2 regions of the Bradyrhizobium sp. UNPA324 genome follow, and region 2 is predicted to be linked to the other one. Evidence: riboswitches for the same ligand, from Rfam matches in the RefSeq annotation. Region 2 holds a riboswitch; the other holds the start of a gene.
The links. Region 2 has a riboswitch for S-adenosylmethionine ahead of metX (homoserine O-acetyltransferase MetX). Riboswitches for the same ligand answer to the same signal wherever they lie in the genome.

Region 1 (8,234 bases), 1.2 Mb from region 2:
GGTGAAGATGTTGATCCAGAGGTCGGGGAACATCGCAACGACGCAGGCCGGTGCGCCGACGGCCACGAAGGCGGCTGCACTGGCGATCCAGGCGATGCGCCGGGCGCGCGCGACGTTGCCTGCGCCGATCGCCATCCCGACCATCGGCACACAGGCGATGCCGAACGAGAACGCGATCGAGGTCAGCAGGAATTCGAGCCGCGCACCGATGCCGTAGCCGGCGAGGATCGCGGTACCGAACTGCGCCAGCATGTGGGTGAAAATCGAGATCGTCAGCACCGATTGCAGCGGCGAGAAGCAGGCGATGGCGCCGACCTTCAGGATGTCGAAAAACATCGCCCATTGAATGCGCAGGCCGCGCAGCTTCGGTACGACGCGCGCGCGGCCGGAGAACAGGTACCAGCCCATGATGCAGATGTTCATGGAATAGGCCATCAGCGCGCCGGCCGCGACGCCGCGCATGCCGAACTGCGGCACCGGGCCGAGCCCGAGGCCGAGCGTGCCGCCGAGCACGATCTGCCAGGCCGCGGAGTTGAGGATCAGGAACGACGGCAGCTTCATGTTGCCGGTGCCGCGCAACACGCCGGCCATGGTGTTGAGCAGCCAGGGCAGCACGGCGCCGCCGAAAAACACCTGCGTGTAGGCGATCGCATGGGTCAGCACATCGCCGCGGCCGCCGAGCATCTCCAGCACTTTGGGTCCGAAGATCAGCATGCCCAGCATGAAGACGAGGCCGAAGCTGATGCCGATCAGCATCGCGTGCGCGGCGAGCGTGCCGGCGCGCTCACGGTTCCCGGCACCGAGCGCGCGTGCAATGGCGGACGCCACCGCGCCACCCATGGCGCCGCCCGACATCGTCATGGTCAGAATGATGGTCGGGAACACCAGCGCCATCGCCGCCAGCGCCTCGACGCCGAGCCGGCCGATATAGGAAGTTTCCGCGATCACCGTGCAGGTGCCGGCCGACAGCGCGATCGCGTTGGGCCAGGCGAGGCCGAGCAGCGTGCGCAGGATCGGCCCGTCGGTCAGCGCGCTTCGCACCGGCCGCGGCGGCGGCGGCAGCGGACGCTCTTGCTCATCGACCGGGATCTCGGCGATGTCGGACATGTCCTCTCCGGGGCTCGGGCGCCCTTTGCGGCGCGGCAATGCGTAGGTGTGCCAATCAATTTGTTCGCGCACAGGGCGCGGTGCACGCTTGTTAGCACGGCACGGAGCGATTCCTCCTGCGCCAGATGCAGGCGTGCCCTGCGACAGCGCATTTCGATGGATGGAATTGCGGCTCTCTCCTCTCCCTCTCCCCGCCTGCGGCGAGGTGGTAGCCGCGGCAGCACTGCCGTCTATCCAATCGTCCAGAGCAGCGGCGGTCGCCCGCCAGCGGCAGGGCGCAGATGCACGGCGATATGCCGTCCGCATCCGGCAGCCAGGCCTTCGAACAATCCCTCCAGCACCCTGGCGCAAGCGGGGTGATAGTCGGCAACGTCGTCCATCAGCCTCCAGCTCTGCTGGCGAAGTTCAGACGTGCCTTCCGACTGCTTCATCTCGGCCAGATCATCCTGCGCGGCGAACAGCGCATTCAGGAATGCTGCAAATTCGCTCACCCCGCCGCGGCTCATCGCCAGCGCGGCTGCGACCTCGTCGAAATATTGCATCCCGATCAGCTTGCCGGTGAGGCGCAGCAGATAGCCGGCGTCTTCAGGGCCGAACAGCTGCACCATCACGGGGGCCGCGGTCCGCACATATTCCATCGCGTAATTGCGATAGGCCTTCTCCAGACGCGGCCTCGGCCAGCTCGCGACCGGCAAAGCCGGCGCGATCTTCGCATCGAATGGCGGCGCTTCGAGGTGGCGCGCGAAGACGAGCCGCTGGTCCAGCTCGAGCGGATGATCGTACTGATGGTAATAGCCTTCGAGCCCGTCCTGGCCGTCGACACTCTGCTTGGTGCAGACGAAGCCGAGGCGGAGATCTCCGAGGGCTGCGCCATTGTTGGCGTGCCAGCCGCGCAGCATCGCACGGGACACCTCGCCCGGCACGCCGCAGATCGCCGTGCCCTTCCAGATCCAGCGCGGCGGCGGATAACGGATCCAGGCCTTGGTGTCGCTCTCGTACATGTATTCGACGTGCACGCCGCCGATCCAGTTGGAGAGATAGTGATATTGCGCAGCCGCCACCGCCGGCGGCAGATGATCGATGCCGAGCTTCCTCAGGCCCGGCAGGAAGCGCTCCTGCTGCTGACGGCGAAATACGCGGAACACGAACTCGGCGGCATCCGCAGTGCCGCGTCGTGTCACGACGGTGAGGATGAGGCCGGTGAAATAGGCGTGATAGAGGTCGGCGACCGCGCGCCAGCGCTTGTATTGGGCTTCCTGCGCGGCGTCTACAGCGGCGGCCATGCTCGCTCCCGATCGTTGTTTCGATCGAGTGTGTCACTGCACCCCACGGCAGGCAACATGACGCCCGTGCAGGGCGCCCTGCGCGGACGCCCGCCCATTCCGCATCACGAAGTTTGCGGCCGCGCCTTGGCCGCGCGCTCACGCTCGACCCGTTCGGTGACATCGCGCGCCATCGCCACGGACCCCAGGACGTTGCCGCCGGAATCCCGCACCAATGCGAACGTCATCTCGATGTAGAGCTTGCGTCCGCTCTTGTGCAGCGCGCGGGTCAGCGTCGGCTTGCCCGCGAGCTTCATGGCGCCGCTCGCGAGTGCGGCCTCGAAACCTTTCCAGTGCGCGGCGCGCAAATGTTCTGGAATGATCAGATCGAGATTCTGGCCGAGCGCCTCAGCAGCAGAGAAACCGAACAGGGCCGCCGCGGCACGGTTCCACCGCATGATCGTGCCGGAACGATCCGAATAGATCAGCGCATCCGCGACGTCTTCGGCGATCTTCGCGTCGAGTTCGGATTGATTGCTCATGTCATTTCCTTCGCCATGTCCGCGATCTTGCCTGGCACTCCGACACACACCGGTGTCATCGCCCGACTTGATCCGGCGATCCAGTATTCCAGAGGCCGCGGTGATTGAGCCGACAAGCCGCGGCGTACTGGATGCCCCGGTCAAGCCGGGGCATGACAGTAGGATGTGCCGCTACACCCGAAAATGCTTCGATAGTTTGAGGCCCTGGGCCTGGTAGTTCGAACCGATGCGCTGGCCGTACATCGCGTCGGGACGGGCCAGCATCTTCTCGTAGACGAGACGGCCGACGATCTGGCCGTGCTCGAGGATGAACGGCACTTCGCGCGAGCGAACTTCAAGCACGGCACGCGATCCCAACCCGCCGGCACCGGCATAGCCGAAGCCGGGATCGAAGAATCCGGCATAATGCACGCGGAATTCGCCGACCAAGGGATCGAACGGCACCATTTCCGCGGCGTAGTCGGGCGGCACCTGCACGGCTTCCTTCGAGGCGAGGATGTAGAACTCGCCGGGGTCGAGGATCAGGCTGCCGTCGGGACGCGCCGACATCGGCTCCCAGAAATCTTCCACCGCGTAGCCGGAGCGGCGATCGACGTCGACGACGCCGGTGTGGCGCTTGGCGCGGTAGCCGACGAAGCCGCTCGCTTTCTCGCCGGACAGGTCGACGGAGACGGCAACGCCCCCCGAGAGATCGGCATCGTCGACGTCGACGAGACGTTCAGTGGCATGCAAGCCATCGAGCTCGTCGGCGTTGAGGATGGCATCGCCGGTGCGGAAGCGCACCTGGCTGAGGCGCGAGCCTTCGCGCACCAGCACCGGAAACGTCTTCGGGCTGATCTCGGCATAGAGCGGACCGTGATAGCCGGCGCCGATCATGTCGAAGCGGCGGGTGCCGTCGGCGATGACGCGGGTGAAGACGTCGAGCCGGCCGGTGGAGCTCTTCGGGTTGGCGGCCGCGACGATCTCCGGCGGCAGCGCCAGGCTCTCCAGCAGCGGCACGATGTAGACGCAGTTGGTTTCCAGCACCGCGCCGTCGGCGAGGCTGAACTCGTGCAGCTTCAATTCGTCGATGCGCTCGGCGACGGTGGCGCCGGGACCGGGCAGGAAGCTGGCGCGGACGCGATAGGCGATGTCGCCAAGGCGCAGATCGAGGCTCGCCGGCTGGATCTGGCTCTCGACGAAGTCATAGGCGGGCAGGATGAGCCCCGCCTCCGCCATCGCCGCGATCATGCGGTCGGGCAGGATACCATTGGCGTCGGGCGCGACCGTGAACGTCAACCGGGGGTCCTCATCAGGGGTCTCATGCATCCGGGCATGCCGGAAATACAAGTCTTTTACGGCTATCCGATGGACGCCTTGACGGAAAGGGCATTGCGGAATATGAGCATCACTTATCCCGTGGTGATTTGAGCCGGCCGGCTTGCAGCCACGTTAAATAAGTCGCTAAACAGGCCGGGGACCTCTGTGATCCCGGCCCGTGGAGATATCCAGGCCGGTTTTTTTGTGACCGTTTCGACAAGACGGTCATGTCGGAGGTACCTATGTCGAAGTCGCCTGCCAACTACCGTCCCGAAACCCGCCTGGTCCATTCCGGCACCCTGCGCTCGCAATACGGCGAGACGTCGGAATCGCTGTTCCTGACCCAGGGCTACGTCTACGACACCGCCGAGCAATGCGAGGCGCGGTTCAAGGGCGAGGACCCCGGCTTCATCTATTCGCGCTACTCCAATCCCACGATCGCGATGTTCGAGCGCCGCATGATCGAGCTCGAGGGCGCCGAGGCGGCGCGCTCGGCGGCGACCGGCATGGCCGCGGTGACGACCGCGATCCTGGCGCCGCTGAGGGCCGGTGACCACGTCGTCGCCTCGCGGGCGCTGTTCGGCTCGTGCCTCTATGTCGTGCAGGACCTGTTGCCGCGCTACGGCATCGAGACCACGCTGGTCGACGGGCTCGACCTCGACCAGTGGCAGCGGGCGCTGCGGCCGAACACCAAGACGTTCTTCCTGGAGAGCCCGACCAACCCGACCTTGGATGTGCTCGACATCCCCTCGATCGCCGAGATCGCGCACAAGGGCGGCGCGCGGCTCGTCGTCGACAACGTGTTCGCAACCCCGATCTGGCAGAGCCCGCTCGCGCTCGGGGCCGACGTCGTGGTCTATTCCGCGACCAAGCATATCGACGGCCAGGGCCGGTGCCTGGGCGGCATCATCCTATCTTCGGAAGCCTTCATCGCCGAGCACATCCACAATTTCATGCGCCAGACCGGCCCTTCGATCTCGCCGTTCAACGCCTGGGTCCTGCTCAAGGGCCTGGAGACGCTGGGCGTGCGCGTGCGCGCGCAGACCGATACTGCGGCGCGCATCGCCGAGGTGCTGGCGAGCCACCCGAAGATCGCACGGCTGGTCTATCCCGGCCGCGCCGATCACCCGCAGGCGGCGCTGGTGAAGAAGCAGATGCGCGGCGGCTCGACGCTGGTCGGCTTCGAGGTCAAGGGCGGCAAGGCGGCCGCGTTCCGCGTGCTCAACGAGCTGAAGCTTGCGAGGATCTCGAACAATCTCGGCGACGCCAAGAGCCTCGTCACGCATCCGGCGACCACGACGCATCAGCGCCTGAAGCCGGAAGACCGCGCCGCCCTCGGCATCGGCGAAGGTTTTATTCGCTTCTCGGCGGGGCTCGAGCATGCCGATGATCTGATCGAGGATCTGACCGCGGCGCTGGAGAAGGCGTGAGCCGACGGAGGCCTCGTAGGGTGGACTAGCCCTGCGACTGCGCGAAGCGCAGTTCGCACGGCGTAATCCACCAACTTCGGTCGGCATCCGTTGATGCAGGGTGGGTTACGCCGAGCAGATGCGCCTCGCGCATCTGCAGGGCTAACCGACCCTACGGCACGGTTACATCGGCCGATACGTCCGCACATCGGCCGGCACGTTCACGCCGAGCTTGATCTGGCCGACGGAGCGGATGATGTCGTCGCCGAGCAGCTGGGCGAAGCAGGCATAGCCCCAATCGTTCATGTGCAGGCCGTCCGCAATGACGAAGCTCTCCACCGGGATCGATTGCTTCTCGTGCCAGTCGCGCATCACCTCGAAGCGCGGGAAGATGCCGACGTGACGAAGCTCGGCGACATTGCCGAGCAGCTTCACCATCTTGCCGGCGCTCTCCTTGCGCTGGTTGACGGCCGGCGAATATTGCGGATCGACCAGCACGATGTCGGAATCACCGGCGGCCTGGATGCGGCTGATGCCGTCCTCGACCAGCTTTGCGGTCTCGCCGGGATCGAGATTGCGCAGCACGGCGTTGGTGCCGACCTGCCAGATCACGAGATCCGGATGCACGTCGATTACCTGCGTCTGCAGGCGCTTCATCATCTCGGGCGCGTCCTCGCCGCCGACGCCGGCATTGACAACGGTGATGTCGGCGGTCGGATAGTGCCGGCGCAGCTGCGCGGCGAGGCGGTTCGGATAGTTGAACTCCGGCGAGCTCGCGCCGAACCCTGCCGTCGACGACGAGCCGAACGCGACGATGACGACGGGCTTGCCCGCGACGAGCTTGCCCGCGACATGCGGCAGCGAGCCCATCGCTTTCGATCCATCCTTCGGCGGCAGGCAAGGCACGCGGCTGAAAATGTCGGCGGCGGATTTGGCGACCTGCTTCACCTTGTCGATGGCGCGCGACGTGACGCCGCGTTGCTCCGGTGAGGTCACGGCCACGGTGGTCTGGGAGGGCGAAGCGGGAGCGGGATCAGCCGACTGCGCCGGTGCTTGTGTCGTCTGTGCGGCTTGCGTCTGCGCATGCGATTGCGCGGCCGGCGCCAGCAACAACAGCATTGCTGCTGCAGGCGCGGCCAGCCATGCCGTCAGGCAAAAAGGGCGGAGAGAACTCATTAACGCTAGACCTCAATTTTGCTGCTGGGCCGGCTCCAGATGGGCTGCGTCGATCACGAACTGTGCCAACGCCCGGCCAAGGCAATCATGAACCTGTTTCGCCAGCTCGGGCCCGCGGGACGGGCTGAACAGGTCGAACTGACCCTGATCGTTCCACTGCCGCATGATCGCGAAACGATCGAACAACGGAATATCATGCTCCTGTGCCACCACGCGCATATTATCGAGAAACGGTTGGGCCGAGATCATCGTTTCGGTGCGCGGGCTGTACTGCAAATTCATCAAGACGACGTCGGCCCCTGCCTTTTGCAACGCAACAACCCCTGCGGTCACCGCGCTGCGAAATTCATCGGGATCGATGGATCGGATGGCGTCCACGGTCCCGGTCTGCCAGATCACCAAAGTAGGCGGTTTTGCTTCCATCAGCTTAACGAAGGTGGAGGCGGCCTCCTCCGCCGTTCGCTTGCTCTGTATTTCTACGGAGATGTGCACCACCTCGGATGCCGGCAGCTTCTCCTTGAGGATCGCCTCCATGCGCGCCGGATAGGAGCTGCTCTCCGACGACGGAATCGTGGTGGAGCGGCTGCCGACGACCAGGATCTCGAGCGGCTTGCCGGCCTTGACGGCGTCGGCGACCTTGGGAAGCTGACTTTCGCTGGTAAGCAGATAGGACGGCACTTCGCAGGTGGCGGGCGCAGTGGATGCCGCGGGCGCAGCATCACCCGCGCGCGCCGCAGGCGCGGCGAGGCTACCGCATAGCAGGATCAGGCTCAGGAGAACCTTCGCCTTCATCAGCCCCCTCCCGCCAGATCGGCGTTCTTGGTTTTCGTGCCGCTCTTGTCAGCCACGCGCTTGTACCACGAAATCACCCAGGCTACGCCCCACATGATCAGCACCCCCGAGAGACTAATCAGCGCATGCATGGCTGCACCGCCGGAGACTTCGGCGAGAATGAAATGGCCGGCAAAGGCCAGGAAGACGCCGAGGCAGAAGATCTCGAGGGAGTGCTGCCCACATAGAATCAATGGCCGCAGCCAGCGCGATTTCAAGCCCGGCCAATCCCGGGGCAGGAAGCGCACGGTGAGCGCCGCCAGCGCCAGGAAATGCGTGAAGCGCAGCACGTCCAGGTCGGTCTTGTCGATCGGGTACATCCACTGCTCGATCCGCTTCGGCATGAATTGGGAGAGCTGCGGCACGTACCAGGTCAGCGTCACGTAGAACGCCGCGGCGAGATAGGCGATCGAGATCCACATCGTCACCGGAGAGGCCAGGATACGCGACATCCGGCGCGCACCTCCGAGCGCGCACCATGCACCGAACACGAACAGCAATTGCCAGGCCAACGGATTGAACGCCCAGAAGCCATTCGGATAGGCGGAGAAGTAGAGGTCGAATTCCCAGGTCACCGCATAGAGCACGACCGAGAGGCCGAGCGTGAC
Region 2 (8,234 bases):
TAGCCGACATAGCCCGGAGGCGCGCCGATCAGCCGCGAGACCGAGTGCTTCTCCATGTATTCGGACATGTCGAGGCGGACCATCGCGGTCTCGTCGTTGAACAAGTACTCCGCCAAGGCCTTGGTCAGCTCGGTCTTGCCGACGCCGGTCGGCCCCAGGAACATGAACGAGCCGGTGGGGCGGTTCGGGTCCTGCAGGCCCGCGCGCGAGCGGCGCACGGCGGTTGCGACCGCACGGACGGCCTCGGCCTGGCCGACGACGCGCTGGCCCAGCTGCTCCTCCATCTTGAGCAGCTTTTCCTTCTCGCCTTCCAGCATCTTGTCGACGGGCACGCCGGTCCAGCGCGAGACCACCTGCGCGATGTGGTTGGTGGTGACCGCCTCCTCCACCATCTCGCCGGAGTTCTCCTTGGCCTCGATATCGGCCAGCTGCTTCTCGAGCTGCGGGATCCGGCCATAGGCGAGCTCGCCGGCCTTCTGGAATTCGCCGCGCCGCTGCGCGTTGGCGAGTTCGACCCGCAAGCCGTCGAGCTCGGCCTTCAGCTTCTGGGCGTCGGAGAGCTTGTTCTTCTCCGCGCTCCAGCGCGCCGTCAGGCCCGCCGACTTCTCCTCGAGCTCGGCGAGGTCCTTCTCCAGCGTCTGGAGCCTGGACTTGGAGCCGGGATCGGTTTCCTTCTTCAGCGCTTCCTGCTCGATCTTGAGCCGGATGATCTCGCGGTCGAGCGAATCCAGCTCTTCCGGCTTGGAATCGACCTGCATCTTCAGCCGCGCTGCGGCCTCGTCCATCAGGTCAATCGCTTTGTCCGGCAGGAAGCGGTCGGTGATGTAGCGGTTGGACAGGGTCGTCGCCGCCACCAGCGCGGAATCGGTGATCCGCACGCCGTGGTGCTGCTCGTACTTGTCCTTCAGACCGCGCAGGATCGAGATGGTGTCCTCGACCGAGGGCTCGCTGACGAAGATCGGCTGGAAACGCCGCGCCAGCGCGGCGTCCTTCTCGACGTGCTTCTGATACTCGTCGAGCGTGGTCGCGCCGATGCAATGCAGCTCGCCGCGGGCAAGCGCCGGCTTGAGCAGGTTGGAGGCGTCCATCGCGCCGTCGCCCTTGCCGGCGCCGATCAGCGTGTGCATCTCGTCGATGAACAGGATGAAGGTGCCCTCGCTCCCGGTCACCTCCTGGAGCACGGCCTTCAGCCGCTCCTCGAACTCACCGCGATACTTCGCGCCGGCAATCAGCGCGCCGAGATCGAGCGACAGCAGCTTCTTGTCCTTCAGGCTCTCCGGCACGTCGCCATTGACGATGCGCAACGCGAGGCCTTCGGCGATGGCGGTCTTGCCGACGCCGGGCTCGCCGATCAGAACGGGGTTGTTCTTGGTCCGGCGCGACAGCACCTGGATGGTACGGCGGATCTCCTCGTCGCGGCCGATGACCGGATCGAGCTTGCCGTCGCGCGCCGCCTGGGTCAGGTCGCGGGCATATTTCTTCAGCGCATCATAGGCGTTCTCGGCGGTCGCGGAGTCCGCGGTGCGGCCCTTGCGCAGCGCCTCGATCGCCGCGTTGAGGTTTTGCGGGGTGACGCCGCCCTTGTTCAGGATGGTACCGGCCTCGCTGGTCTTCTCCAGCGTGAGCCCCAGCAAAAGCCGCTCGACGGTGACGAAGCTGTCGCCGGCCTTCTCGCCGGCCTTCTCAGCCGCGTCGAAGGTGCGGGCGAGCTCGGGCGCCAGATAGATCTGCCCGGCGCCGCCACCCGAGACCTTCGGCACCTTGTTCAGGGCGTCCTCGGTCGCCTTGAGAATTGCGCGGGAATTGCCGCCGGCGCGGTCGATCAGGCCGGAAGCCAGTCCCTCATTGTCGTCCAGCAGGACCTTCAGCATGTGCAGGGTGGAAAACTGCTGGTGCCCCTCGCGCATCGCGAGCGACTGCGCGGACTGGATGAAGCCCCTGGAGCGTTCGGTATATTTCTCGATATTCATCTTTTCTGTCCCTCGGCCTGCCCTTGGGGCCCTTTCAGGCACCCCAATACGGCATCTTCATTGGGTTTCCGCTGGCCGCATTGAGGATTCTCAAGCGGGAACGGTGGGTTTTTGCCGGCTTGGCGCCGGCCTGAGGCAGATGTGGGAAGCGGTCCGGGAGATCGAAAGAGGCGAATTCACAATTTCGTGCGCCCCTGGGCTGCTTGGCGCGGACCCGCCGAATCCCCTAAGTAGCGGCATGACCCCCACTGCAAAGTCAGCCAGCCAGCCCGCCGAGATCGCCGGCCTCTACCGTTACCCGATCAAGGGCCTGACGCCGGAGCCCCTGCGCCGCGCCCCCTTGCGAGCAGGCCAGACCCTGCCCGCCGACCGCCGCTACGCCATCGAGAACGGCCCAAGCGGCTTCGATCCCGAGCAGCCCGAGTGGAAGCCGAAAATCCAGTTCCTGATGCTCGCACGCAATGAGCGGTTGGCCGAGCTCGACAGCCGCTTCGACGACGCCACCAATGTCTTGACCATCCGCAAGGGCGGCCAGACCGTCGCCAGCGGGGACCTGGAGACCGCGTCCGGGCGCGCCGCTATCGAGCGCTACTTCGCGGAGAACTTTCAGCCGGAGCTCAAGGGGCCGCCGAAGCTGCTGTCCGGCCGCGACCACAGCTTCTCCGACGTCGCCCGCAAGGTGGTTTCGATCATCAATCTCGGCAGCGTCCGCGCCATCGAGACCATGCTCGGCGGCACCGCCGTGCATCCGCTGCGCTTCCGCGCCAATCTCTACGTGAAGGGCTGGCCGGCCTGGTCGGAGCTCGATCTCGTCGGCCAGACGCTTGCGATCGGACAGGCGCGGCTGAAGGTGGTCAAGCGCATCGTCCGCTGCCCCGCCACCAATGTGGACCCGGTGACGGCCAAACGCGATCTCGAAATCCCGCCGATGCTCTCGCGCCATCTCGGCCACATGGATTGCGGCATCTATGCCGAGGTGATCGAAGGCGGCGAGATTGGCATCGGTGATGCAATCGCGGTGGAAGAGCCGAAGCTGGTGTGACGGGACACTGGCCCCGCGCACTCCGTCATTACGAGCGCAGCGAAGCAATCCAGAGATCTATCCGCTGAGGCAGTCTGGATTGCTTCGTCGCTTCGCTCCTCGCAATGACGAGGCCTCAGCTCAATTCGGCATCACATACGCATAAATCCGGCCGCGCGAGATCGGCGCCTCGCGGACGCGGTTGCCGTTGTTGCCGGAGATCATGATCGGATTGCCCTGCGCGTCGATGCCGGTGATGATGCCGACATGGCCACCCCGGCCGCCGCGTGACATCACCGCGATGGCACCGACCTGCGGACCTGAGACGCGCGTGCCGTAACGCGCAAACGAGCTCGCCATATCTGATCCCGTGCCCTGATGGCCGGTGTGCTGCAAAACCATGTTCATGAACCGCGCGCACCACAGGCTGCCGCGCCCGGTCGGATTGCCGCCGATGTAGCGGCGCGCCTCGGAGACGAGGCCCGATCCACCGCCAAAGCCACCGCTGCTCGTGGCGTCACTCGCGATGCTGCCGTTCGCGCTCATGGCCGCTCGACGGCTACCGCTCGTGACCATTCGACCGCCGCCGCTGATGATCGTTCCGCCATTGCCGCCCGTGGCCACGCCGGGGCTATTGGTGTTCGGATCATAGCTGGCAAAGGTGTTGCCGAAGCCGCTCGCCTGCAATTGCGCGGCGCTGCGCTCGAAGCGCGAGCTGCGTGCATGGTGGCGGTCATGATGATGTCTGGCGTGGTGCACGTAGGCGTGCCGCTCTGCGCTATGACGATGATGCGGCCGCGCTGAGGCCGGAGAAACGAATGCGGCAAATGCCGCGGAGAAGAACGCCAGCGCAATAACACAACGCGACAGGCGAGACGCAAACAACTCAAACATTCTTCATCCTTCGTTGACACCCCACTTCCCATCGGCCCGTGCAAGAGCCGACATCCGCCTGGCCGTTAAGCCGCCGGATGTGGCGAGAAAAAGACGCGGGTGGCCTGCGAATAGCTGCGATGATTTTGCGCCGGACCTGGTCCAATGCTGCCGCATTGCGGACAACAGCATTAACTGCGATCCTGCAAAGGCGGCTTGAACAGAGGGAAACGGTTAATGCCCCACGCCACGACCAGGGACGACGTCCGCATCTATTTCGAGGAGGCGGGTCAGGGAACGCCGATCATTTTTCTGCACGAGTTCGCGGCCGACTACACCAATTGGGAGCCGCAGATGCGTTACTTCTCGCGCGGCCATCGCTGCATCACCTATTCAGCGCGCGGCTACACGCCGTCGGACGTGCCCGAGGGCGAGGTCTACAGCTACACGCATTTCTACAGCGACGCGCTCGCGGTGCTCGATCATCTCAAAATCGAGCGCGCGCATCTCGTTGGCCTGTCGATGGGCGCCTACTCGTCTCTGCAGATCGGATTGAACGCGCCGCAGCGCGCGTTGTCGATGACGCTGGCTGGCGTCGGCTCGGGTTCGGAGCTCGAGAACCTGGAGGCATGGCGCAAGCAGTGCCGCGCCAATGCCGAGCAATTCGAGACGCTGGGCTCGGCGGAAGTGGCAAAAGTCACGCGCGAGGCGCCGAGCCGGATTCCCTTCCTGGTGAAGGATCCGCGCGGGCACGCCGATTTCTACGCCGCTCTGGCGCGGCACGACGCTCAGGGTTCGGCGCGCACGATGCGCGGCTTCCAGGGCGGCCGCCCCTCGATCTATACGATGACGGAGGCGATCCGAGCCGTCGCGACGCCGGCGCTGATCATCTGCGGCGACGAGGACGATCCGTGCATCGGGCCGAGCCTGTTCTTGAAGAAGCACCTGCCGGCCGCAGGGCTCGCGATGTTTCCGAAGTCCGGCCACGTGCTCAATCTCGAAGAGCCGGCGCTGTTCAACGAGAGCGTAGAGCGGTTCATCACGCTGGTGGAAGCCGGCCGCTGGCCGGTGCGGGATCCGCGGTCGCTGGCGCAATAGCGCGAAGGCGCCGCCACATACTCCGTCATCGCGAGCGCAGCGAAGCAATCCAGAGTCTTTCCACGGAGACGGTCTGGATTGCTTCGTCGCAAGGGCTCCTCGCAATGACGAGAAACTATTTCCCCCCGCCGCGGCTCAGCAGAAACACCGCCTGCTCGCCGAACATATTCCACACCCACCAGGGCAGATTCAGCGGCACCGGGCGGCCGTAGAGATCGAGCGCCACCGAGCGCTCCATCTTGACGTTGATCTCGTCGCAGAGCTGCACGAAATCCTTGATGGTGCAGAAATGGATGTTGGCGGTGTCGTACCAGGTCGCCGGCAGATTCTCGGTACGCGGCATGTGGCCGCCGATCAGGAGCTGGAGCCGCATCTTCCAGAAGCCGAAATTCGGGAACGAGACGATGGCGCGGCGGCCGATGCGCAGCAGATTTTCCAGCACCACCCGCGGCTGCCGCGTTGCCTGCAGCGTCTGCGACAGGATGACGTAGTCGAAGGCGTCGTCGGGATAATTGACGAGGTCGGTGTCGGCATCGCCCTGCACCACCGCAAGACCCTTGGCGACGCAGCGGTTGACCCCCTCGCGCGACAGCTCGATGCCGCGGCCGTCGATGCCGCGCGTCTCCAAGAGCTGAAGCAGGTCGCCCTCGCCGCAGCCGACGTCGAGCACTTTCGAGCCCGGCTTGACCATCTCGGCGACCAGGAGATGATCGGCGCGAAACTGACCAGACTGCCCCGCCGCAAGGCCGCCCAACGGCAGCACTTCCTGTACAGACATCGCTAGCCGTCCTTCTTGCCGCTGAGCCCGCGCGCCTTGCCTGCCGATTGCAGGAAGGCGCGGGAGATGTCGAAGAATTCGGGAACGTCGAGCAGGAAGGCGTCGTGACCGCGATCGGTCTCGATCTCGGCGAACGACACCCGCGCGCTCGACGCATTCAGCGCATGCACCAGCGCGCGCGATTCCGAGGTCGGAAACAGCCAGTCGCTGGTGAAGGAGACGACGCAGAACCGGGTCGCAATTCCCGCGAACGCCTTTGCGAGCACCCCGCCATGGTCGGCGGCGATGTCGAAATAGTCCATCGCGCGCGTCAGATAGAGATAGGAATTGGCATCGAAGCGCTCGACGAAGGAGGAGCCCTGGTAGCGCAGATAGGACTCGACCTGGAAGTCGGCGTCGAACGAGAAGGTCGGCAGCTCGCGGTCCTGCATGCGCCGGCCGAACTTGCGATGCAGCGCCGCGTCCGAGAGATAGGTGATGTGCGCCGCCATCCGCGCCACCGCGAGCCCGCGATGCGGATGGATGCCGTGATCGGCATAGCCGCCGCCGTGCCAATCGGGATCGGCCATCACGGCTTGGCGGCCGAGCTCGTGGAAGGCGATGTTCTGCGCCGAGTGCCGCGTCGCGCAGGCGATCGCCAGCGCGGAGAACACGCGGGAAGGATAGGCCGCGGTCCATTGCAACACCTGCATGCCGCCCATCGAGCCGCCCACGACCGCGAACAGCGTGTCGATGCCGAGCCGGTCGATCAGCATCGCCTGCGCACGCACCATGTCCGGAATGGTGATGACGGGGAAATCGAGCCCCCAGACCTTGCCGGTGGCGGGATTGATCGACGCCGGCCCGGTCGAGCCCATGCAGCCGCCGATCACGTTGGAGCAGATGATGAAGTAGTGCTTGGGGTCGATCGGGCGGCCGGGGCCGACCAGGGTTTCCCACCAGCCGGGCTTGCCCGTGACGGGATGGACATTGGCGACGTGCTGATCGCCGGTCAGCGCATGGCAGATCAGCACCGCGTTGGAGCGACCGGCGTTGAGCTCGCCATAGGTCTGGTAGGCGATCTGGAACGGTGAGAGATCGACGCCGCAATCGAGCCGCAGCGGCTGCTCGGTGCCGAAATGTGCTACTTGCGAGCTCGGATGATCCACCTCATGCGACCGCTCGTCGGCGCTGATCGCAGGACTCGGTATCGACTTGACGCCACCCATCTGACCATCGACCTCGTTTGCGATCAAACGCTTGACCGCCACTTGCATCAGGCCATGAAAAACCCGGCCTGAACGATAGGTTCGGCCGGGATCGGAAGCGTCCCCGGCCTGTTTAGCGAGTTTTTTAACGTGGCTGCAAGCCGGCCGGCTCAAATGACCACGGAACGGGCAAAAGCTACCGTCTTGGGCGGTTTTCGTCAAGTCGCGGGGCCGGATCGACCTAATTCGCCGCTGTCGCGCGAGACGAAAAGGACGTCATTTCTCTTTGCTTTCGCCGCCCCGACTGCCTAATCAGGACATCCCCATCGGAACGATCAACAGCCAGCCATGTCCCAACGTCCGCCCGCGCCACCATCGCTGCAGGAACTGCGCAAGGAGATCGACGCGATCGACGAGGGCATGCATCGCCTCCTGATGCAGCGCGGCGACATCATCGACCGGCTGATCCAGGTCAAGCAGACCCAGGAGGTCGGCTCGGCGTTCCGCCCTGCGCGCGAGGCTTCGATGATGCGCGAGCTCGTGCAGCGTCATCGCGGCATCCTGCCGCTCGACACGGTCGAGAGCATCTGGCGCGTCATCATCTCGACCTTCACCTATGTGCAGGCGCCGTTCTCCGTGCACGCCGACGTCTCGGCCAGCGAGCCGGCGATGCGCGATTCCGTGCGCTTCAATTTCGGTTTCACGGTGCCTTACGTCGCCTATTTCAGCGCGCAGGCCGCGGTCGAGGCGGTGGCGAAATCCAAGGGCGACCTGGCGCTGGTCTCGGCGACCTCGAGCCGCACGCCATGGTGGCTGGAGCTGGAAGCGAACGGGGCCCCGAAGATCATCGCACGGATGCCCTTCATCGAGCGTGCCGACCATCCGGCCGCATTGCCGGTGTTCGCGATCTCGCGGGTCCCCGACAGCGCCCTGGTGACCGAGGTCGAGACCTTCAGCGTGCGCGTGTCGGGGTGGAACGCCGAGGTCGCGCGCGCTTTGTCACCGCTCGCCGAGATCGTGGCGGTGCCCGACACCGCCTTTGACGGCGCGGCACTGCTGGTCTCGGTCACGAGCGCGACCAGCATCGACAAAATCAGGGCTGCCCTGATCGAGGCGGGGGCCTCGGTGCGCTCCGTGGCCCTCGTCGGCAGCCACGCAACGCGCTATACGGTGCCCCCGACCGGGGCGAAATCGTAAACCGCGCGCCACGCCCCGCCATTTTCGGAGTTCAAGATGTCCCGCCCCGTGCCGAATCCCGGCATTCTCGATATTGCGCCCTACACGCCCGGCAAGAGCCCGGTGGCGGA

Region 1: it holds a riboswitch for S-adenosylmethionine, as region 2 does, so the genes downstream of both, UNPA324_RS20825 (O-succinylhomoserine sulfhydrylase) here and metX (homoserine O-acetyltransferase MetX) in region 2, are expected to answer to the same signal.

The regions. Positions count from the first base shown of each region.
Region 1 is NZ_LFJD01000004.1:4,332,943-4,341,176, reverse strand. Features, by position in the region: gene UNPA324_RS20845 (MATE family efflux transporter) at 1-1,107, opposite strand, end outside; gene UNPA324_RS20840 (hypothetical protein) at 1,338-2,390, opposite strand; gene UNPA324_RS20835 (PAS domain S-box protein) at 2,495-2,911, opposite strand; gene UNPA324_RS20830 (2'-deoxycytidine 5'-triphosphate deaminase) at 3,083-4,219, opposite strand; SAM riboswitch at 4,300-4,379, shown strand; gene UNPA324_RS20825 (O-succinylhomoserine sulfhydrylase) at 4,453-5,640, shown strand; gene UNPA324_RS20820 (SGNH/GDSL hydrolase family protein) at 5,803-6,795, opposite strand; gene UNPA324_RS20815 (SGNH/GDSL hydrolase family protein) at 6,808-7,587, opposite strand; gene UNPA324_RS20810 (OpgC domain-containing protein) at 7,587-8,234, opposite strand, start outside.
Region 2 is NZ_LFJD01000004.1:5,514,519-5,522,752, reverse strand. Features, by position in the region: gene clpB (ATP-dependent chaperone ClpB) at 1-1,970, opposite strand, end outside; gene UNPA324_RS26530 (MOSC domain-containing protein) at 2,209-3,012, shown strand; gene UNPA324_RS26525 (TIGR02594 family protein) at 3,133-3,885, opposite strand; gene UNPA324_RS26520 (alpha/beta fold hydrolase) at 4,102-4,962, shown strand; gene metW (methionine biosynthesis protein MetW) at 5,078-5,740, opposite strand; gene metX (homoserine O-acetyltransferase MetX) at 5,743-6,948, opposite strand; SAM riboswitch at 7,040-7,119, opposite strand; gene UNPA324_RS26505 (chorismate mutase) at 7,276-8,124, shown strand; gene hisC (histidinol-phosphate transaminase) at 8,161-8,234, shown strand, end outside.